DNA from 4 places in the Kosakonia beeri genome. Region 4 is predicted to be linked to each of the others. Evidence: predicted binding sites of a transcription regulator. Region 4 holds the regulator's gene; each other region holds the start of a gene.

Region 1 (5,734 bases), 570 kb from region 4:
GACATCTTGCTGTTGTCGCCCTCACACAGCGCGCGCTTAGTCACAAAGTTGAGGATACCGCCGGTGTTATTGTCACCTGGGAACCAGTTTTGCACCGTTGAGTACTTCACTTCGGCATCTTTGTGGATAATCACTTCCACCACCGCCGCGTGCAGTTGGTAACTGTCGCGCACCGGCGCAGAGCAGCCTTCGATATAACTGACGTAGCTGCCTTCATCGGCCACAAGGATGGTACGTTCGAACTGGCCCGTTTTTTCTGCATTAATGCGAAAATAGGTCGACAGCTCCATTGGGCAGCGCACCCCTTTCGGGATGTAGATAAAGGTACCGTCCGAGGCCACTGCTGCATTCAGCGCCGCGAAGAAGTTGTCGTTTGAGGGCACGACCGTGCCAAGGTATTTCTTTACCAGGTCCGGATGATCGTGGATCGCCTCGCCAAAGGAGCAAAAGATAATCCCCTGTTCCGACAGTTTTTCACGGTAGGTGGTTGCCACCGAAACGGAGTCAAAAATGGCGTCTACCGCCACTTCTTTCCCTTCGCGAACCGGTACACCCAACTGGTTAAACGCTTCTTCCACTTCTTCGGTTAACCAGGCGTTGGCATTCGTCTGCTGAACGGCGCCGGGTTGCGAAGCACAGGTGTCATCGCAGTTGCCACACGACGGGGCCGAGTAGTAGCTGTAATCCTGGTAATCCAGTTTGTCGTAGTGGGCTTTCAGCCAGTGCGGCTCTTCCATCTCCAGCCAGGCGTGGAACGCGTTCAGGCGAAATTCGAGCATCCACTCCGGCTCGTTACGCTTGGCCGAGATCGCCCGCACAACCTCTTCGTTGATGCCTTTGGCCAGCTCATCGGTCGTCAGGCGGGTGAAAAAACCCTCTTTGTAGTTGAGGTTGCCGCCGGTCCAGATTTTGACATCATCTGTTGCTTCAGTATTACGAGACATAGTACCGCCTATACCCCAAAACTTTCGCCGCAGCCGCATTCGTGCTGAGCTTTTGGGTTATGAAATTTGAAGATCTGATTTAAGCCTTCGCGCACGTAGTCCACTTCGGTGCCATCGATAAACGGCATGGCCTGGAGGGGCACATAAAGACGCGCGCCGTCAGATTCATACAGCAAATCATCGGCACTGGGCTCGGTCACTGTATCGAGCACATAGCCAAACCCGGCGCAGCCGGTCTGTTTAATACCAAGCCGCACGCCAAGCACACCCGCCTGTTTCGCAGCCAGAGCACGAATATGTTCTGCAGCAGCAGGCGTCATGGTGAGCCCGCGCCATGCAAAATCTTCCGGATTAAATGATTCCATCGCTTTACCTCACATCAGCAGATCAGAAGGGCATAACGCTATGTTAGTGATAATGATTATCACTTCAACCTCTTTTCCGAAGGGTTATTCCGCCGATGCCCCTTTTTTCGGCACTTGCTATAAGCATAGACCCTGCTGAATGGCTTTACAGACAAGTGAAAAATTGTTTAATAAATTGATAAATAATGACTTTAAACGGCCAGCCATGAGCAAGCGGTTAAAAAAGAAAAGATGTATAGGCAATACCTATTTTTGAGATAGGAGTTGAAAAATTCTTTGAATCAAAAAGTTAGTCAGTAATCAAAAAGTTAGCTGCATCACAAAACCGGGAATCAAGGACATACCTCGCATCCTTACTCCGCCATTCCCGGTGCGTTAATTCAAAAACCTGGCTGGCAGAATGGGATTTTGCCTCCTTCACCGTAGGTGAGCATCTCAGCTATGATGTGGCTGATTAAAATCCGTGCCCACGCGAGGGCTCTATAGCGCAAGGAGAGTATGAGTGAAGACGCAGCTAAAAATGTCGTATTCAGATACAGGTGCAGGATTTCCCGTTTTACTGGGCCACAGCTATCTGTTTGATAAGTCTATGTGGTCGCCGCAGATTGATGCACTGGCGAGCCATTTTCGCGTAATCGCCAGCGATTTATGGGGTCATGGCGAATCACCCGCCCTGCCCGAATCGGTCTCATCGATGGCGGATATCGCCCGCGATCATCTGGCATTAATGGATTCGCTGGGTATTGAGCAGTTCGCGGTGGTCGGCTTATCCGTTGGCGGCATGTGGGGTGCCGAACTGGCAGCCGCGGCACCTGAAAGGGTCAGAGCGTTGATGCTATTCGATACGTTCATCGGCGATGAAACGCAGGCAGCGAGAGATCAATACTTCATGATGCTCAATGCAATCAACGTCACCGGGGCTATACCGGCACCGATGCTGGAGTATGTGGTCGCACAGTTTTACTCCAGATACGCTGCCCAGGAAGATGTTCAGCACCTGCACAGCGCCCTGGCGTCGCTCAGCGCAGAACAGCTGCGTAACAGTATTGTTCCCCTCGGCAAACTCATTTTTGGTCGCCCAAACCGCCTGCCCGTACTGGAAAATATTACCTGTCCTGTTCATGTCGCCACCGGCGCGCTCGACCTTCCACGTCCGGCAACGGAAGGCCGTTTAATGGCCGATAAACTTGGCTGCGACTTTACGCTGATCCCGAATGCTGCGCATATCAGTAACCGCGAAAACCCGGAAAGAGTCACGCAACTGATTGTCGATTTCCTCAAACAGTACGGGTAATACACCACGCGTGATCACGGCCTTAAAGTTTAACCACTTTCAGGCCGTAATCTGCCGGGTTAACAATGTCCTCCAGCGCGCCCATCTGGGTTAATGCCTCTTTCGACACGACGCAATGGATCGTGCTCTCCGGGAAACGCAAATTCTTCACGATGTGCACCACCTCCGGCTTCCCTTTGCTGTCGATATCACTGATCCAGCCAAGAAAACCGCCGGCGTATTTCGCCAGGCTGCCGATCGGGTAAAAACCGTAAATTTGCAGATACTCGACAATCACTTCGCGATCCCAAACGTGATCGGCCTGGTAAATGTTACGGCAGGCGACCAGCGGCGTGAGCGGTGGCTCGCCATTGCGGGCATGCGTCTGTTTATTGATTGCTTTGATAACCGACAAACGCCGTGCCAGCGCGGAAAGTTGCGCCCCGCGTTTACCAGCAGGATAACCTGAGCCATCGAGCCGTTCGTTGGCATTTTCAATCACATCGCGGCAGGTCAGCCCCGGCGTCCACCCCAGCGCACGTAAACGGTTCAGCAATGTAACAACATGGGTTCGCAGAAGCGCTTTCTGCTGCGCATTCATGTTGATTTTCAGGGAAGGCAACGCGGCGCTGACCAGAAGCGGTTTACCCAGTGTATGCATGATGGCACCTAGCGTGGCCTCACGCAGTTGCGGATCGCGCGGGTCACGAAGACGCAGCATATCAGCCAGTCTGGCTGCAACCTGGATGGCATGCCGTACCCATTCTGGCTCGTCGCGCAGGCAGGAAAGTGCATACAGCAGTACCTTGCGATCCTGCTGTTGCAGATAAAGCAACGTATCGACGCAGTCATAAAAGATATCAACCGGTAAACGGTTACGCGTTTTCATGTACATCAGCGCCACCTGCAGGCGGTGCGCCACTTTCATCACGCCTTGCTCCATTGGCGTCTGGCGCGCGCGTTTCTCGCGCTCCTGCATTTCACGCTGCCGGGCTTTACGTTCACCCTGCCCTGGAATAAACAGCGGCGATTCGTAGACCATCATGCCGCGGATCCCTGTCCGGTACGCGGCCTCCCTTTCCGCCTCATTCACATAGCGGAATAACGACTGGGACTGGGATGAGGTCAGGTCGACAAATTGGATCCCGATTGCGGCATAACCGTTATTACCAAACGGGCGGATATGGCGAATAGCGCCCTGCGCGTCAAAACGTTCTCCGTCAGGAAACTCCAGCGTTATGCCTGAAATAGTCTGCCCAACTTCCAGAGCAATACTCTCGAACAGGTCAATCTCGACCATGCAGCCGCCAACGGATAAATTGCGTACCCGGCCGGGAATGGAGAGTTGCTGTGAGTAAACATCAAGGGATGCACGCGCCTGCATTCCAAGAATAAACGGAATACGTATTTCTCCACGGCTCTCTTCAACGAGGGCAGATTCCGGTAATTGGCATTCGAACCGGTAGAATTTGCTGTCTGTTTTTATGAGTCTGGCCGGGATACGGCTCAGGCTATAAGTATCGCGCTCAATATCCTCGCCGGCTTTAACCGCTTCGAGATCGAAGTTCAGACCACCCTCAAAAAGATAATTTTCGATATCCTTACCGGCGTATTCAATGTCGAGCACCATACGATTCGTTTGTTGATCGAGCGCACTGATGCCCGCAGTTAATGCATAAGGCATATCTTGCGCATAAATCGACAGCATATGCGGATGCTGAATTAACGAATGGATAACATTTCCTGGTGGGAGTGAACAGTGTTCCGCCATGCTTTATCCCTTACATGATAAATGATGTCGCCGCGGGTCAGTGGCCGCGGCCGAATCATTGTAATGCGCGCAGCGCAGATGAACCTATACGCTCCGCAACAACAAGTTATGCGGGGCAGAGATGACGCAGAAACGTCACTTTCTCATTTTTTGGCCATTCCTGCCCCGATTCTAATATCCATGATGCCTGTTTAATACTACAAAAAATAGATTAAGATTTTTCTAAATTCGAAATAAACAATTCGTACGTTAATTAGAGATAAAAAAACCAACCGTTTGATTTATGGATTGTTATTTGACGGAGGTTTGCTGGGTATATGCAAAACAAAACGATAGGATAAGCTTTAACTGACGCGCCTCAATGCCCCTCTTGCACTAAAAACAAGTAGATAAGATCCATCTCAAAATCATAACAATCAAAGGTCATCCCAAAATAAAGCTAACGAGTTTGAAATACCAGTTTTATTTATAGATTTAAGCGATCATTTTCTTAACAGTGATAGATAGAGACTATCAAAGTAAGAGTAATCGATCATTCAAAACAATTTTAACGGTTATCATTCGGCATGTAGAATCAAAAAATTATATGTTTTCAATATGCTGTATCATTTTGTGGAGATCCTTATCAGGGATAATGGAAATACAAACCTTAGAATTTACTGGCAAGAAAATGCAGATGACTGCTGAGTTTCAACCGATTATTCAGCTTTCAGGTAATAAAATCCTACGTTATGAAGTGCTTGCCAGATTTTTTAATGCCGAAGGTTTCTTAATCCCTGCGCAACAGATCACGCCTGAGTTAACGCATCCGCAGACGCTTTTTCAGGTTTGTGATTTTATTATCGCGAGTGCATGTAACTTACTTAAACTCAAATCTGCGCTGGTAATTTCCTTTAAGTTACCCGCGCAGTTGATGGGCAACATGGAATACCTGGCAGGCATTTATAAACGCAGTTTGCAGAATAATGTTGCACCTCAGAATCTGGAAATCACAATAAGCGAGAAGATCCTTAAAGCACCACTTATTAATTACGTTACATATTTAAGACAGGCTAAAGAATATGGCTTTTTATTGGCGCTGGACGAGGCCAAGCCCGGCGCAATACCCGCCAGCACTCTGTCACAGTTATCTTTTGATACGATCCACCTTGACCGCGCCATGATTGAGAATATCCATCAGGATGCTGCAACCTTTACTGCGCTACGCCGTTGCATCGGGCCGCTTATCTCTGCAGGTATTACGGTGTTCTGTACCGGCATCGCGAAGTCGGCAGATCTGCACTTTCTGCAGAAACATCCCTCGCCAGGCATTCAGGGCTATGCATTGTCCCGTCCGCTCACCTACAGTCAGTTACGTCTGCTGGAAGGACTCTGAGAACAT
Region 2 (5,734 bases), 2.2 Mb from region 4:
AGCGCCAGCAAACCGTGACGGTCAAACATGCAGGTTGCGCGCTCATGATATTTGACCGGCAACTGCGATAGCCAGCTTTTCACTACCCGCGTATTGCCCAGCCATCTGCCCTGCAGATAGCTCAGCCAGCAGCCAAGGCTGGCTGCAGAGGTGAGGATAACCAGCGTCGAGACAAAATCCATGCAGCCGCGCGCGATTAACGCCCCGGCCAGCAGCAGTAAACTGTCACCCGGTAAAAATGACGCAGGAAGTAAGCCATTTTCGAGAAAAAGCGTGGCAAACATCACTAAATAAACGACACCCACAACGTGTGGATTAGCCAGCGCAGCAAAGTCGTGATGCCAGAGCGCAGCAATAATATCTTGAATAACAGCCATGGACTTTCCTGTGGTACCGCGTAGAGGAGGCTATTGTACTCCAACTCGCCAAAAACACCTTGATCCGGGGCGCAAGAAACAGAGAATTTTCTGATGCTTCGCCCCGGTCACCTGGTTTACACGATACGCTGGAAGCCCGCAGCTAAATCTTCAATTAAATCGTCAACGTTTTCTAAACCAATGTGCACCCTGACCAGCGTGCCATCAAAATCTACGCCGCCATCCGGGCGGATTGCCGCCAGTTGCTCCGGCTGGTTAGCCAGGATCAGCGACTCATAACCGCCCCAGGAATAGGCCATGCTGAAGAGGGAAAAATGGTCGAGATAGGCTGAAAGCTCGTCATGACTTAAGCGCTTATTCAATACAAACGAAAACAGGCCGCTACTACCGGTAAAGTCGCGTTTCCAGAATTCATGGCCTTTACTGCCGGGAAGGGCGGGGTGATTCACGCGCGCCACTTGCGGATGCGCGGCCAGCCATTCGGCTATTTTCAGGCTGCTTTCATGATGTTGGCGCAGGCGAACACCTAGCGTGCGTAAACCTCGGCTGGTCATATAGGCGGTGTCGGCATCGACCATTTGCCCCATCAAATAGGCATTTTCACGCAATTGTTCCCAACAGCGCGCATTAGCAACCGCTGTCCCGATCATGCCGTCAGAGTGGCCAATCAGGTACTTGGTCGCAGCCTGGATGGAAATATCGATATCAAACTCCAGCGCTTTAAACAGGATGCCTGCCGCCCAGGTGTTATCGATCATAATGATGGCCTCCGGCGCGACGCTTCTCACTGCCTGAACAATCGCCGGGACGTCGTGCACTTCCATAGTGATTGAGCCGGGTGATTCCAGGAACACCACTTTGGTATTCGGCTGGATCAGACGCACAATGCTCGACCCGATCAAGGGATCAAACCAACTGGTGGTAACGCCGAGTTTAGCGAGGATTTTGGTACTGAAATCCTGGCTCGGTTCGTAGGCGGTGTTGGTCATCAACACATGATCGCCTTGTTCGACAAACGCCAGAATGGTGTTCGCGACCGCCGCCGCCCCGCAGGGGAACAGCGCGCATCCGGCGCCGCCTTCCAGCTCGCACATCGCTTCCTGTAAAGAGAAGTGAGTCAGCGTGCCGCGGCGGCCATAAAACAGTTCGCCATTGGCGCGGTTACGCGTGGCGTGCTTTTTGGCTTCGACCGTATCGAACACCAACGAGGAGGCTCGCTGGATAACGCTATTCACCGATCCCTGCGTGTATTTTTTGCTGCGCCCTGCGTTAACCAGAGCGGTATCAAGATGCTTTGCCGTCATTATTGCTCAACCTGTTTTTATACGTCTGGATGTCCAGACTACCATGATTGCATGCCGATGCACCTGTGTTTGCAGTGTGGGTGCGAATTTTTTCTGATAAGTATTCATTAGGGCGGTTTACTGAGTAAGCGCAAAGAAAAGACTTTTCAATTCAGGCACTATGCAAATACTAATGAGAACTACTATCAATTCGACGTCGTTTTGATATGATGGCGCACAGATTTTTGTGATTTGCGTCGCGGAGAAACACAGTGGGTAATAATTTGATGCAGACGGATCTTTCCGTGTGGGGTATGTATCAGCATGCCGACATCGTGGTGAAGATTGTGATGATCGGCCTGATTCTGGCGTCCGTGGTGACGTGGGCACTTTTCTTCAGCAAAAGCGTTGAGATGATTTCGCATAAGCGTCGCCTCAAGCGCGAACAGCAACAGCTGGCTGAAGCTCGCTCTCTGGATCAGGCAAGCGAAATCGCGACGGCTTTCCACGCGAAAAGCCTGAGTACACTGTTGATTAACGAAGCCCAGAATGAGCTGGAGTTGTCTGCGGGCAGTGAAGATAACGAAGGGATCAAAGAGCGTACCGGTTTCCGTCTCGAACGCCGTGTCGCCGCCACTGGCCGCTATATGGGGCGTGGTAACGGTTATCTGGCCACTATCGGCGCAATTTCTCCATTTATTGGTCTGTTCGGTACCGTGTGGGGCATCATGAACAGCTTTATCGGTATTGCGCAGACGCAAACGACTAACCTCGCTGTTGTCGCGCCGGGGATTGCCGAAGCCCTGCTGGCAACCGCTATTGGCCTGGTTGCTGCCATCCCGGCAGTGGTCATTTATAACCTCTTCGCTCGCATGATCGGCAGTTATAAAGCCACTCTTGGCGATGTTGCCGCGCAGGTTCTGCTGCTGCAAAGCCGCGATCTTGATCTGGCCGCCAGCAATGCGCAGCCGGTTCGTACCGCCCAGAAATTACGTGTAGGTTAATGCGTTATGGCAATGCGTCTTAATGAAAACCTGGACGATAACGGCGAAATGCATGAAATCAACGTAACGCCGTTTATCGACGTTATGTTAGTGCTGCTGATTATCTTTATGGTGGCCGCGCCGCTTGCCACGGTTGATGTCAAAGTGAACCTGCCGGCATCTTCCAGCCAGCCGCAGCCGCGTCCGGAAAAACCGGTTTACCTCTCCGTCAAAGCGGATAACAGCATGTTTATTGGTAATGATCCGGTGACGGATGAAACCATGATCACCGCGTTAAACACGCTGACGGAAGGGAAGAAAGACACCACCATCTTCTTCCGCGCGGACAAAACCGTGGACTACGAAACAATGATGAAGGTGATGGATACTCTGCATCAGGCGGGTTATCTGAAAATTGGTCTGGTAGGCGAAGAAGTCGCGAAAGCGAAGTAACCTGCTTCGGGCAATCTGAAAAGCTGGCGTAAGCCAGCTTTTTTTATGCCTGCCATCCTGTGGCTGGACTGTAATGACAGTCATCGTAGGAAGGAATTTATATAAGCTGGGATGGCTGAAACAGAGGTGTTGAGAATTTACTTATTATCTGGCGTTTTCCTGGCGATCGCTTCGTCCAGCGCGACGGTCGAAACGCTGGAGGTTCGGTACTCACCGTCGCTCAGCTTACGGCTCAGGCGTAGTGTGGCAGCCTCACGACCGACAATATACTGGTAGTTGGCTTCAAGGCGCGCCATGATTTTGTCCCGCAGTTCGGGCTTCTGCTCAATGATGGCATCGATGACTGCGCCATAAATCTCTTCTTTAACCTGTAGCGGGTAGATCTCCCGGCGGTTTTGCCACTTCAGGCGTACCAGCGCGGCAGGGATTGAAACCAGCTCCTGGGCAATACGATCGATAGTGGTATTCTTATCCCGGACCAGTGCTTCTATATTTTGCTTTAAGATAAATTCATCGCTATTTCTGTCATCTAAAGTCAAATAGACATTATTATTATCGACATCTTTCACGTTATTCATCCCCAAGTTTATAAAACATAGGCGTATCTTTTTCGCGGGTAATCAGGTTAAGCCAAATCTCATTGCCGGCTTCATTAATTTCTTGCGTTTTCGCGTTAATTATTTGACTTAATGTCTGGGCATCAATCTCGCCTTCAGCTTGTAAGTCATTAAGCATACGGGCAAATGTCTCGATTTTTACCACGCGAAATAGCCGGTCTTTTATATGACGATCGCGTTCTTCGAGTAACATATTTCTGGACTGCCCGGTAGAGCTGACATTCGCCAATATTTGGCTGGCATGTTCAGAGAGCGTTCTTTTTCCCTGAGCTAAATTAGCCTCTTTTTCTTCTTCCCCTGGCTTGGTTTCAACGGCGGAAATGTGAAATCGTGCCGGGACAAGATTCTCGGGAAGCATTTCTAATATCCTTTTAATATCAACAAGGAAGGGTTAAGGCAGGCGTGAGGTTCGTTGACAATATCATGGCGCAATTTTAAAATCAAAAAAAATGGAGCCAGCTCATGAACAGTATTTTTTATTCTGTCATTTTATTATTACTGCTAACGGGCGGGGTACTTTTATTGATGCGCGAGTACAATAAAGTCCCTCCCCGAAGTGAAATTGACAATCCGCCCTCACTGATTCCCCCTTTGACAAAAGAAGAAGGTGAGGATCATTTTTCGGTGTTAATGAATGCCATTACCCCAGTTTGGTACTGGCGCGTAAACCATGAATATATTGATTTTCTTCATGCCACTATAAAGCGTATGAACATGGCGGAATTAAATAACACTCCCGGTTTATTTGAGGCGCAGCGTCGCTGTAGCGATCTCAATTCTGCTGTATACAAGTACTACGACAATATTAAGAAACGTTGCCTGAATGGCGAGAAAGTTTCGCATGCCGATCTGGACGTGCTCAACCTGCGCCAGTGTTTCCGCGAGTTCAGTATGGAAGCCTATCCGGCGCTGGTGGTGTTGGTATGGCCAGAAAATCAGCGCCCGTGGGTAAATCCGGAAGATGTTTAACGCCGTCTCTCCGCCATGCCTGTCTGTTGCCCGTTTGGCAGGACAAGAGGCCGGCGCGTATCCTTATTTTTGATACAGTATGGCGCAAGGTTTGCGCGGCAGGCAGCGTTGATCCTGCGTTGTGTTGATGTTGCCAAAGTGTAGTTGGACTGAGATATACTGACCGCCGGTTTAGCTATCTGACAGGATTTTATGGAACGATTTCTGGAAAACGCAATGTACGCTTCGCGCTGGTTGCTCGCCCCGGTTTACTTTGGCCTCTCCCTTGCCCTGCTTGCACTGACGGTAAAATTCTTCCAGGAGATTTTTCACGTCCTGCCCAATATATTTAACCTGGCGGAAGCCGATCTGATCCTGACGCTGCTTTCGCTGGTGGATATGACGCTGGTTGGCGGGCTGCTGGTGATGGTGATGTTTTCCGGTTATGAGAATTTTGTGTCGCAACTGGATATTGCCGAGCACAAAGAGAAGTTGAGCTGGCTGGGCAAAATGGACGCAACCTCGCTGAAAAACAAGGTGGCTGCCTCTATCGTTGCGATCTCGTCGATTCACCTGCTACGGGTGTTTATGGATGCGAAAAACGTCCCGGACAACAAACTGATGTGGTATGTGATAATCCACCTGACGTTTGTACTTTCCGCCTTTGTGATGGGGTACCTGGACCGGTTAACCCGCGAGAAACACTAAAATGCAGGCCGGATTGCCCGGCCTGCCTGCCATTATTTATTCGAGGATGCCTGCCACAAGTTCAGCTCGCCATCCGCCACGTGTTTATCAATTTCCGCCAGTTCGTCTGCGCTAAATGTCAGGTTATTGAGTGCCTGGACGTTCTCTTCAATTTGCTCCGCGCGGCTGGCACCAATCAGCACCGACGTGACCCGCGCGTCTTTCAGCAACCAACTCAGCGCCATTTGCGCCATCGACTGCCCGCGTCGTTGCGCCATCTCATTCAGCAATCGCAGGCTCTTCAGATTGTTTTCGGTTAGCATTTTCTCGGTCAGGCCGCGAACTTTATGGCCTTCACGCTGCATACGCGATCCTTCAGGAATACC
Region 3 (5,734 bases), 2.3 Mb from region 4:
GGTGGAATTCACGCCTACCGCGTACTCAAACGCCGTGTTTGTTCGCAACATCTCCTGACCCGCCTTGCCGGTGATCCATTTGATAAACGCCTGCGCCTGTTTTTGATGTTTACTGGAAGCCAGTACGCCACCACCGGAGATACTGACAAACGCGCCCGGATCCTGATGTTTGAAGTAGTGAAGCTGAACATTTTTACTGTTCTCACCCGTTTTGGCCTGATCAACAAAATAGTAATAGTGATAAATGACCCCGCTATCAATCTGCCCGGCATTCACCGCTTTCATTACCGTGCTGTTTCCTTTGTACGGGGTGAAGTTGTTTTTCATCCCTTTCAGCCACTCAAGCGTCGCTTTTTCGCCTTTTAGCGACAGCATCGCGCTGACAATCGCCTGGAAATCAGCCCCGGAAGGAGAAGCCGCCCAGCGGCCTTTCCATTCTGGTTTAGCTAAATCCATCAGTGAGGCGGGCAATTGCGCCTCGCTGATTTTGGCCGGGTTGTACACAAACACGGTGCTGCGCGCGGCAATGCCAATCCAGCGACCGTGTGCAGGGCGATATTGCGCAGGAACCTGTTTCAGCGTATCGGTATCCAGCGGGGCAAACAGATTTGCATTATCCACCAGCGTCATGGCCGGAGAATTTTCAGTCAGGAAGACATCCGCCGGAGAGACGCTGCCCTCCTGGACCAGTTGGTTACCCAGCTCCGTATCGCCGCCATTACGCAGCGTGACTTTAATCCCGGTTTCTTTGGTGAATTCATCAACCCAGGATTTCGTCAGATTCTCATGCTGCGCATTGTAAACAACGATACCTTCATCGTTATTTGCCGCCGATGCAGTAGACATAACGAAAACGGAAGAAATAACCAGTGCAAGAGAACAGAAAGGCAAAAAGCGATTCTTCATCATCACTCCTTTTTTTATGGGTGTAATAGCGAACGTCTGCAGACTCGCCAGGAGTGTAATCGCAGCGGCAATGGAATGAGAATCGGAATTATTATCAAGAATAACACTTCAAAATTTAATAGAAGAAAAAAACAGAAACACAAATGAATACGCTATTCTTGAATAGCAGGATTATCTTAAGCTTAAGAAAACCTTAAAACGTTTAAGAAATATTTAATCTGTTATTACTTCCCCGTCTCTCGCACCCTTTACTTTCCTTTTAGCGGATCGCAAATTAACAGTATACTTAGTAGGATTAATAAACATCGCAAGAGCGCCTGCACAGGTAAGTAAGAAAATCATGAGCAATAAAAAAATAGACACAATGGCTAAAGTCGCTATGCGCAGTAGGGGTTTATCGGTAAAAGAAAAACGCGTGCGTTACCAGGGCAAGATATTCACATTCAAATATCAATCGGGCCAATACGCTGTCTTTTTCGAAGGCCAGCAGATCGACACTTTCGCCACAGATAACATTAATCAGGCCATTGCCGATTATAAAGAAAAGCACAATAAAGCCAGGCGCTAACCCTCTCTTTTAACCTGCACGACAGGCCAATCGCCAGCTTTCCCCCTCTTCTTTCCTGCCGGGCGGAAATAACGCCAGACCCGGTTTCGCCACACCAAAAACCCTATAAAAAGCATGGAAATCAACACATTAAAGTAATAGTTTTTTACACAAAGCATTTACACGTTAACAATAATTCTTATCATAACGATAATCACTACCATGACACGGTGTGATGCCATTTGCGCGCGAAGGAGTGTCAACGCCGCACTATTTCTGATTACACGGGAATGAATAACAATGAAGCATCGCTATCTTTGGGCTTTAAACCCCTGCTTACTGATGATGTTTTCCGCACCAGGCTGGGCTGAGGGCCAAAAAGAAGAGACGTTGGTTGTCGCCGCCAGCAGGGCAAATCACAGCATTACCGATATGGCGCAAACCACCTGGGTTATTGAGCAGGCGGAAATTGAACAGCAAGTTCAGGGCGGTAAAGAGTTAAAAGAGGTGCTGGCTCAGCTTATTCCTGGCATGGATGTCAGCAGCCAGGGCCGGACAAACTACGGAATGAATATGCGTGGTCGTTCGATGATGGTCATGGTCGACGGCGTGCGTTTGAACTCCTCACGCAGCGACAGCCGGCAACTGGACTCCATCGATCCGTTTAATATTGAACGCATTGAAGTGATTTCTGGCGCAACCTCACTCTATGGCGGCGGCAGTACGGGTGGCCTGATTAATATTGTGACCAAAAAAGGTCAGCCGGATACCCAGCTTGAATTTCAGACCGGCACGAAAAGCGGCTTTAACAGCCATAACGATCATGATGAAAATATTGCCGCGGCTGTCAGCGGGGGCAATGATAACGCCTCGGGTCGCCTGTCAGTTGCGTATCAGCGCTATGGTGGCTGGTATGACGGCAAAGGCAATGAGGTCATTATTGATAACACCCAGACCGGTTTACAGTACTCCGATCGTCTGGATGTGATGGGCACCGGCACGCTGAACATTGATGACCATCAGCAGTTGCAATTAACCACTCAGTATTACAAGAGCCAGTCAGACGGTAAACATGGCCTGTTCCTCGGGGAAAACTTCTCGGCTGTGACCGGCTCGGGGAATGCATATAACAAGGGAAACCTTGATTCTGACCGCCTGCCGGGTACCGAACGCCACTTAATCAACCTGCAATACGCTAATAGCGATTTCTGGGGACAGGATTTGCTGGCGCAGATTTATTACCGCGATGAAAGCCTCACGTTCTATCCGTTCCCGACGCTTTCTGGCGGCAAAGTCACCTCTATTGGCGCATCGCAGCAGAAGACCGATTTCTACGGCGGCAAGCTGACCATCAATAGCAAGCCTGTCGATGCGTTAATACTGACCTGGGGGGTCGATGCGGAACACGAAACCTTCGACGCCAATCAGCAATTTTTCGATCTCAATAAAGCTGCGGCCAGCGGTGGCATGAAGCTGGATAATGCCTACAATGTCGGGCGCTATCCGGGTTACAGCATCACCAACTTCGCCCCGTTCCTGCAAAGCAGTTACGACATTGCGGCCATCACCTTAAGCGGTGGCGTACGTTATCAGTACACTGAAAATAAAGTTGATGATTTCGTTGGTTATACCCAGCAACAGGCCATCGCCGCTGGCCGCGCCACCTCTGCTGATGCTGTTCCCGGCGGGAAAACGGACTACAACAATCTGTTGTTCAATGCCGGGATCCTCGGTCATGTCAGTGACCGCCAGCAGTTGTGGTTTAACTTCTCGCAAGGCTTTGAGATCCCTGATCTGGCTAAATATTACGGCTCCGGTACTTACCGGCTGGCGAACGGCCATTACACCCTGCTTAACAGTGTCAACGTGAACGACTCGAAGCTGGATGGCATCAAAGTGGATGCCTGGGAGCTGGGCTGGCGTTACACCGGAGACAACTTGCGCACCCAGGTTGCGGGTTACTATTCGTTATCGGACAAGACCATCAACATCAATAAGTCCGACATGACCATCAATATTGAAGATGATCAGCGTCGTATTTACGGGGTTGAAGGCCAGGTGGATTACTTCTTTACCGACAGCGAGTGGAGCACCGGGGCCAACTTTAACGCCATTAAATCGCAAACGCGCGTCGAGGGTAAATGGCAGAAGTTAACAGTAGACAGCGCCAGTCCATCGAAAGTCAGCGCATGGATCAACTGGGCGCCAGGCGACTGGACGCTGCGACTGCAAAGCACTCAGACCTTCTCGCTTTCGGACGCAGACGGCAAGAAAATTGACGGTTACAACACGGTGGATCTGCTGGGCAGCTATGCCTTACCCGTGGGTAAGCTGAGCTTCAGCGTCGAAAACCTGCTGGATGAGGATTACACCACGGCCTGGGGCCAGCGTGCGCCGGGGCTGTACAGCCCAACGTATGGCGCGGCGGGTTTATATACCTATAAAGGGCGTGGGCGTACCTTTGGTTTAAATTACTCGGTGCTGTTCTGAGCCTTTTGCCGCCTGTCAAAAACAGGCGGCAAACCTTCTGAACCATCCCAAATAACCAAACAAAAGATAGCCGACATCCTCAGCTAAATACCCGCTGAAAAGGCAGTTGTGCAGTTACAGACTTAAGTTAAATATATATACGTAAGGCGATTATATTTGACTTAAAATAATATAAGATATATTTAAGCAACGTATTCAGAAACAGAATTATGCGAGTGATGTACTCACGTAATTACCCAAATCAGTTAAGAATAACCCTTATCATATACAGGATATAACGCCAAAAGCTTATTGCATGTCTGTCATTTCAGACTGACCGATACTTTCTGCCGGGACATTCTGTATAGCTTTTACGCCTTCCAGCTGTTGTTGCGCAACCTGATTATTTTGCTTCGCTAATTGCGCCTCTTCTAACTCTTGCTGTGTCACTTTTTTTCCGGAAAACGCATCGATCATTTCCGTACGGCCGTCAGGATATTTAACAATGGTCACTAATCTTCCGCCATATTGCGGAATGCCAGACATCGCCAGCGAATAATCAATTTCATGATTTTCCACCTTTTTCTTTTCCTGAACCTGCTGTTCGGCTTTTATATCCTTCGCTTCTTTATGTTTTTCTGCACGCGCAGAGAGCGTCACTTTGGTGCTGTCATCCTGATACGACGTTGGGTGGCCTGAGCCATGGTCTGCACTGTTCGCCGTTTCAATTTTATGCGTGATAGTCTCTTTTGTGCTGGCAAGGTGCGTGCTTGCCTGAATCGCCTGAATCTCCTGCATCATTATCTCCACCAAGGGTTAAACCCGATAATCTGCGACGAATGACTCCTCCGATCTGAGTCGAAAAAAGATCCTCATAACGATTATCGACAGGGTAATAAAACATATTAATAACAAATAATGCTGACAATGCACCATTCACAGAACAAATTAAAATATCAACCACACTAAAATATATTTTATAGATTTTACTTAAATCAGAATAATTATGAAAAATATAATCTAAGTCAGATTAACTTGTGCGCAGGAAAAAAAACGGCGGCATTAATGGCTAATTGTTAAACAGGGTTAAGGGGGATTTTCTGGTCCGCAAAAGTGGACTTACTCCAGGGTATGGCCAACAAACAGGCCCTGTTACCGCGCACGATGGCACATCGCAAGGTACAGAAGCGTGGCAAAAAATCATCCACTGTTACCTGTTTAACCCGTTGCTGTCTGACGGAATTATGCTGTTATTTCAATAACTCATACCAAAGACGGGCATTAACCGCATCGAGGGTAAAGCGCACTCCCCGTCTCTGTCGCATCCTGATATTCTCAAACACGATAACCACATCCCATATCAGGAGTGAAAATGAACCAACAGCCTTTACACGCCGAACCATTAAGCTGGGGACACGGGCCGCGCACGTTTGAAGTGTTTCTCGAACCAACCTGCCCTTTCTCCGTTCGCGCGTTTAATAAGCTCGATGCGCTTCTCCAGTCCGTGGGGGAAGAGAATGTGACAGTCAAGATCCGCCTGCAATCACAGCCCTGGCATCTGTTTTCCGGCGTGATTGTGCGCTGCATCCTTGCCGCTTCTACCCTGCCGGAAGGCAAAAGTGCGGCCCACAAGGTACTGAAAGCGGTGGCCGATCACCGTGAAGAGTTTGAATTTACCGATCATTGCAGTGGGCCGAATATGGATGCCACACCGCAACAGATCATCGACCGGATCGAGCAGTACAGCGGAGTGAAACTGTCGCAGGCGTTCGCCCGCCCGGAACTGCAAAGTGAAATCAAATGGCACTGCAA
Region 4 (5,734 bases):
TACCGGTACTGTGGGATCAATATTCGCAGATTGTCGGTTGGGAAAACGTCCCGGCGTGGGAGAAACCCGCGCTGTTTGTTCGCGGCGGCAACTCACCTTATGTGACCGAAGCATACCGCGACGCGCTGCTGGCGCAATTCCCACAGGCGCGGGCGCATGTTATTGCAGGCGCGGGCCACTGGGTGCATGCAGAGAAACCCGATGCGGTTATGCGCGCAATCCGTCGTTATCTCGCTGAAAAGGCAAACTGATTAAAAAGGCGGCGACCGGTCGTTTGAACGCGCCCGGTCGTTGGCGTGCCCGTTGTGCTGATGTATGATGGCGCGCTATTCAGCCCGGGCTACGACCCGATTGCTTGTATTTCCCGTAGTATGCTTAAACCATGGCTAAAGAACAAACGGACCGTACGACCCTAGATCTGTTCGCGAATGAGCGTCGCCCGGGACGACCGAAGACTAACCCGCTCGCGCGTGATGAACAGTTGCGCATCAATAAACGCAATCAGCTAAAACGCGATAAAGTTCGCGGGCTTAAACGCGTCGAATTGAAACTGAACGTTGAGGCGGTAGACGCCCTCAATGAGCTGGCGGACGCCCGTAATATGAGCCGCAGCGAGCTTATCGAAGAGATGCTGCTTACGCAGCTGCAGGCCTTGCGCGAATAACGAATCCTCCGAATCATCACCTTTATTCATACTTTCATGTGGCATACAGTGCAGTCCGTGGCGATAGCAGTTTCCGCGCACTTCCCTGTTCTGCTATGATTGCCCTTATCTGTGGGCTAAACGCCACCACCATACTCATTAAGTTTCAAGAGGTTATTTTACTCATGGCAATTACAGGCATTTTCTTCGGCAGCGACACTGGCAACACTGAAAATATCGCCAAAATGATTCAGAAACAGCTTGGTAAAGACGTTGCTGATGTTCATGACATTGCCAAGAGCAGCAAAGAAGATCTCGAAGGCTATGACATTCTGCTGCTTGGCATTCCGACCTGGTACTATGGTGAAGCGCAGTGCGACTGGGATGATTTCTTCCCGACGCTGGAAGAAGTGGATTTCAACGGCAAGTTAGTCGCCCTGTTCGGTTGCGGCGACCAGGAAGATTATGCCGAATACTTCTGCGATGCGCTGGGCACCATTCGCGACATTATCGAGCCACGCGGCGCAACTATCGTCGGTCACTGGCCAACGGCGGGTTACCATTTCGAAGCCTCTAAAGGCCTGGTGGATGACGATCACTTCGTCGGGCTGGCAATTGATGAAGACAGGCAGCCAGAACTGACCGCAGAGCGTGTCGAAAAATGGGTAAAACAAGTTTCTGAAGAGCTGCACCTGGACGACATCATCAACGCCTGATGATAATGGTGCAACCTGTAGGTTGCACCGTATTAATAGGTAAAAGCGATGGAAATAATTGCTACAAATTTTTAACTTTTTCCTTCATCGCTGTACAATAAGCCCTGCTAAAGTGGCCTCGCCGCAAGGAGTTTGTTGGCGAGACCACGTTTTAAAAGCTTACTTTACTTGAGGGCTTGCAGTTTTCATTTAGGCATGGCAGTTCTATAATGAGACGCATTATCCCAGGTGCATTCCTATAACTTCCGCTAAGGAAGTGAATCGTATAGCAACAGGACAGATTCCGCATGACTGACAACAATACCGCATTAAAGAAGGCCGGCCTGAAAGTCACGCTTCCTCGGTTAAAAATCCTGGAAGTGCTTCAGGAACCGGATAACCATCATGTCAGTGCGGAAGATTTATACAAACGACTGATCGACATGGGCGAAGAGATCGGCCTGGCCACTGTTTACCGTGTGTTAAACCAGTTCGATGACGCCGGGATTGTGACCCGTCACAATTTCGAAGGCGGTAAGTCCGTTTTTGAACTGACCCAACAGCATCACCACGATCACCTGATTTGCCTCGATTGCGGCAAAGTGATTGAATTTAGTGACGATTCCATTGAAGCGCGCCAGCGCGAAATTGCCGCCAAACACGGCATTCGTCTGACGAATCACAGTCTCTACCTTTATGGCCACTGCGCCGAAGGTGACTGCCGCGAAGATGAACACGCGCACGACGCGAAATAATCGTTCTTCTTACTCTGAGCCAACCTGACGGTTGGCTTTTTTTTGCCTGTTAAACGCCCCTGGATGACACTGCGCTTTCCCGACCGGGAAAACGAAACGTAACACGCGGCCTTCACCGGGAACCGTGTTTATGCGGGAATAAAAAAGCCCGACATGCTTTCGCTGCCGGGCCGGATAATAAGCCTCAACTAGGCTTTGATGCTATCCACGCGGCTCGTGCGCTTACCGTCCGGGCTGGTGGTACGCACGCGTATTTCCCCGCTCACCTGCGGACGTGCCTTATCGTTATAACGCAGCCACTGTTTACCCCCGTCGGTAGAGTATTCCACCACCATTCCAGGGAAACTGGTGTTGGCTTCAAGCACGCCACCTACGACGCGCGCGCCAGGTACCGGCAGGCGGTAATGCACACCCGCTTTCTCCATTTTTGCCAGTTCACGATGCCCTAACAGATTAGCAAAACGCATCCAGTCTTTATCCAGTGCTTTCACATCGACAAGGTGTGTCTCACCGCCTTTGTACTCGCGCCCTGCTTTGTAGTCCTGCTCCCATGCAGCACGGTGCCATGCGCGCTCGGCGACAGAAACCAGTCGTGGATAGATCATGTACTCCATCTGAGCGTCGGTACGTACTACCTCACTCCACAACTGCGCAGAAAGGCCATAAGCGCCTGGCCACGGCTTATCGGATTTCGCACTAAACGGATTACCATCACGATCAACAGAGGTTTCTGCGTTTTGTGGCATGTTGTCCGGCGCGAAGCTGAAGATCTTACGCTCATCACTGAAACGCGTGCCCCAGTAATAGCCACTCTCTTGCGGGTTCACTTCATACGGGAAGTCAAGATAGACGTAATCCGGGTTGGAGACAATGACACGGAAGCCCTTGTTGGCCCAGTCATTAACCGAGTCGAACCCGCCCCAGTAGAGCGTATCCCAGAAGTTAACGTTCACATGATCGGTGGCAAATGCCGACGCATTTTTGGCATCTTTCAGTCCATCCTGCCATGCCTGCATCGTGTCGATACCGCGCGCTTTTACCAGCTTGCTCACTTCAACCCCGAAGTAGCTGGAGAGATGCTCCACGTCAGCCACTTTGCCGTCTTTGATCATCGCCTGGCATGCCTGCGATTTTGCCCACGGCTTATCCTGGTTGCTTTGGTCGATGATGCCTTTGCCTGCTTCGGGAGCTTTCTTGTCGGTATAACCGGTGCCAAGGTAAATATTTTTCGCTTCGTCACCCCCAAAGTGCCAGGTTTGCAGCGGCAGCCCGGCTTCTTTATGCATCTGCTGAATTTCACCCAGAACTTTATCCACAAAGTTACGCGATGAGTCGAGGCAAGGGTTCAGATAGCCAGTACGGTTGTAGAACTGCACCCCCGTGGTGTTGGAGGTGTCTGTAGGATCCAGCAGGCGGAACTGATTCGCGGCTTGCTCGTTGCCCTCTTTCATCAACCGATCGTATCTCGCTTCCATGGCAATCACTGCAGCACGTGCATGCGCTGGCATGTCGATTTCCGGAATGACCTCAATCTGCCGCGCTTTGGCATACTTCAGAATGTCGATGTAATCCGCACGGGTAAAGAAACCGCTGCCGGTGTTATTGCTGTCGGGCCCGGATCCAAGCTGCGGCAACAAGCAGGATTTCTCACTCAGGTCATGGCAACGCTTACTGCCAATGTCCGTTAATTCCGGCAGGCCTGGAATTTCGATACGCCAGCCTTCGTCATCGCTGAGATGGAAATGGAATTTGTTCAGTTTGTAGGCCGACATTTGATCCAGCAGACGCAGCACGGCGTCTTTACTGTGGAAGTTACGCCCGACATCAAGGTGAATGCCGCGGTAGTCGAAGCGAGGCGCATCCTTCGCATCCAGCGTGGCCACTTTCAGTGCCCCGTCAGCCGGGATAAGCGACAACAACGATTGCAGCCCATAAAAAACCCCGGCCTGATCGTAACCGGTGATCACCGTCTCTTTTGCACCAATATGCAGTTTATACGCACCGGAAACCGCCTCATCGCCCTGGAAATCACGCGTAGCTATTTCGCTGCGCACCGGATAACTTCCCGCTTGCACGCCCAGCAACGCAAAACGACTTTTCACCGCGTCCTGCGCATCGCTGCTTAACGCAGAAAGATCCAGCTTCACGCCATTGCTCAGGTCGACATCCTGTCCGTGAATGTTTACCGCCTGCGGCGTAGGAATAATCTGGCCACGCAGGGTGTGCAAATTGAGCGTTTTCACATCACTGTTTTTTGCAAAACGCGCTTCAGCCGTCATCAGGATGTTTTTGTCATCCGCCGTGCGCTTCCACTGCTCGCCAGGCAGGGTGACGAACTGCGTCAAATCTTCGGTGTCGGTATTGGCGATCACTTTCGCCGTCGCCCCTTCGGAAGTGACATACCAACGCGGCAGTACATCGGTTATAAACAGCTGCCAGTATTCATTGATGATGGGGATCTCAACAGACTGTTTCGCCGGAAAACCACTGAATTTGTCGGTCGGCTCCAGTTTATGCAGATCGCCCATAATATGAATGACTTTAAACTGGTCGTTCGCCACCTCAAGGATCGGGCGGATGCTGTGGAAATAAATTGCCCACGCTTTATCTGTTACCGCATCGCCATTATTGGTCAGTGTGATAACGGCTTTGTTGCACGACGCCCAGTCAGCGCCAAGCCTGGCGCAATCGACACCCTTCTGCCCGGCATGGTTATCTTTGATCGCATAATTGAGATGAAACTGGCTGATTGCATCGACAGTGCTTTGACCAGCCAGCGCCATTGGGCTGCTCAAAATGCCCAGCACTGTGCTGGCCAGCAGACTTAAACGTACAGTATTCATGACTTATTCCTTGTATTTTGCCGGGTGCGCCCCGGCAAATAACGCATCAAAAAAGAGTAAACGGCGCGATAACCATAAATTTCACGTCACGCTCATCCTGGAAGATGTTGCCGTAACCGCCGGAGTAACAGGGGATATCGGAGTGGTTGTCATACTGTGTGAAGTGGAGTTTGAACATCGTACCTTTAGCGCGGCCATCCTGCAGGGTGTAGATAGCGTCCAGGCTGTAGGCCGACTCTTTCAGACGGTAGTTCGGATCGTACCAGGCATCCGGTGAGGCCATCCTGGCGGGTTTTGCATCCCAGGCATAGGCGTAAGAAGCCCCCACCGTGAAACCAGGCAGATTCCAGTTTTGCAAATCATACATTGCACCGATGAACAGCGCTTTTTCACCGTTGGCGTTAAAGTCAGAGCGGTTATCCCACCAGACATCCAGGCGACCGTTAGAGGAGGCGTAAGTCGGTGTCATACGTTGCAGAAAGTAGCCCTGCTGACCATCGGCTTTAACCCAGGTCCCTTCCAGACGGAGATCAACCTGCCCAACCTTGTAACCAAAGGTCAGCGCCTGCAACCATGCGGTGCCGTCATAGATATCATTTACCCCGCCATCGCTGACTTTATCGCGGGTGCCATAAAACTGATAACTGGTAGAGAATGGGTTGCCTGCCAGATCAAATTTGTAGCTGGCTTTTGCGAAGTACTGATCGACATACCCTTGTGCCTGGCCAAATGCGGCCTCAAGCATAAAGTTATTTTTGAAGTCATATTTCGCGCCAATGGAGTGCAGATAGTCGACTT

Evidence for each region. Region 4 encodes Fur, which represses iron uptake genes when iron is present. Its sites were predicted from a motif close to ATAATAATGAGAACNACTATCAA; they were not measured.
Region 1: the regulator Fur is predicted to act here: its motif matches at 1,350-1,372, upstream of sufA (Fe-S cluster assembly scaffold SufA).
Region 2: the regulator Fur is predicted to act here: its motif matches at 1,848-1,870, upstream of exbB (tol-pal system-associated acyl-CoA thioesterase).
Region 3: the regulator Fur is predicted to act here: its motif matches at 1,655-1,677, upstream of ACUY4S_RS03755 (TonB-dependent siderophore receptor).

Annotation. Positions count from the first base shown of each region.
Region 1 covers NZ_CM135106.1:2,839,812-2,845,545, forward strand. Annotated here, with positions in the region: gene sufB (Fe-S cluster assembly protein SufB) at 1-944, opposite strand, end outside; gene sufA (Fe-S cluster assembly scaffold SufA) at 953-1,309, opposite strand; gene ACUY4S_RS13500 (alpha/beta fold hydrolase) at 1,830-2,603, shown strand; gene ACUY4S_RS13505 (PilZ domain-containing protein) at 2,626-4,353, opposite strand; gene ACUY4S_RS13510 (EAL domain-containing protein) at 4,988-5,728, shown strand.
Region 2 covers NZ_CM135106.1:732,866-738,599, forward strand. Annotated here, with positions in the region: gene ACUY4S_RS03630 (DedA family protein) at 1-377, opposite strand, end outside; gene metC (cystathionine beta-lyase) at 494-1,681, opposite strand; gene exbB (tol-pal system-associated acyl-CoA thioesterase) at 1,933-2,664, shown strand; gene exbD (TonB system transport protein ExbD) at 2,671-3,096, shown strand; gene ACUY4S_RS03650 (cytoplasmic protein) at 3,234-3,674, opposite strand; gene ACUY4S_RS03655 (hypothetical protein) at 3,667-4,071, opposite strand; gene ACUY4S_RS03660 (ESA_00282 family adhesion-associated protein) at 4,176-4,682, shown strand; gene ACUY4S_RS03665 (TIGR00645 family protein) at 4,875-5,369, shown strand; gene ACUY4S_RS03670 (aldo/keto reductase) at 5,402-5,734, opposite strand, start outside.
Region 3 covers NZ_CM135106.1:752,979-758,712, reverse strand. Annotated here, with positions in the region: gene ACUY4S_RS03765 (iron ABC transporter substrate-binding protein) at 1-906, opposite strand, end outside; gene ACUY4S_RS03760 (hypothetical protein) at 1,247-1,474, shown strand; gene ACUY4S_RS03755 (TonB-dependent siderophore receptor) at 1,754-3,943, shown strand; gene ACUY4S_RS03750 (hypothetical protein) at 4,232-4,723, opposite strand; gene ACUY4S_RS03745 (DsbA family protein) at 5,295-5,734, shown strand, end outside.
Region 4 covers NZ_CM135106.1:3,410,493-3,416,226, forward strand. Annotated here, with positions in the region: gene ybfF (esterase) at 1-251, shown strand, start outside; gene ybfE (LexA regulated protein) at 383-664, shown strand; gene fldA (flavodoxin FldA) at 829-1,359, shown strand; gene fur (ferric iron uptake transcriptional regulator) at 1,647-2,093, shown strand; gene ACUY4S_RS16220 (beta-N-acetylhexosaminidase) at 2,282-4,936, opposite strand; gene chiP (chitoporin ChiP) at 4,983-5,734, opposite strand, start outside.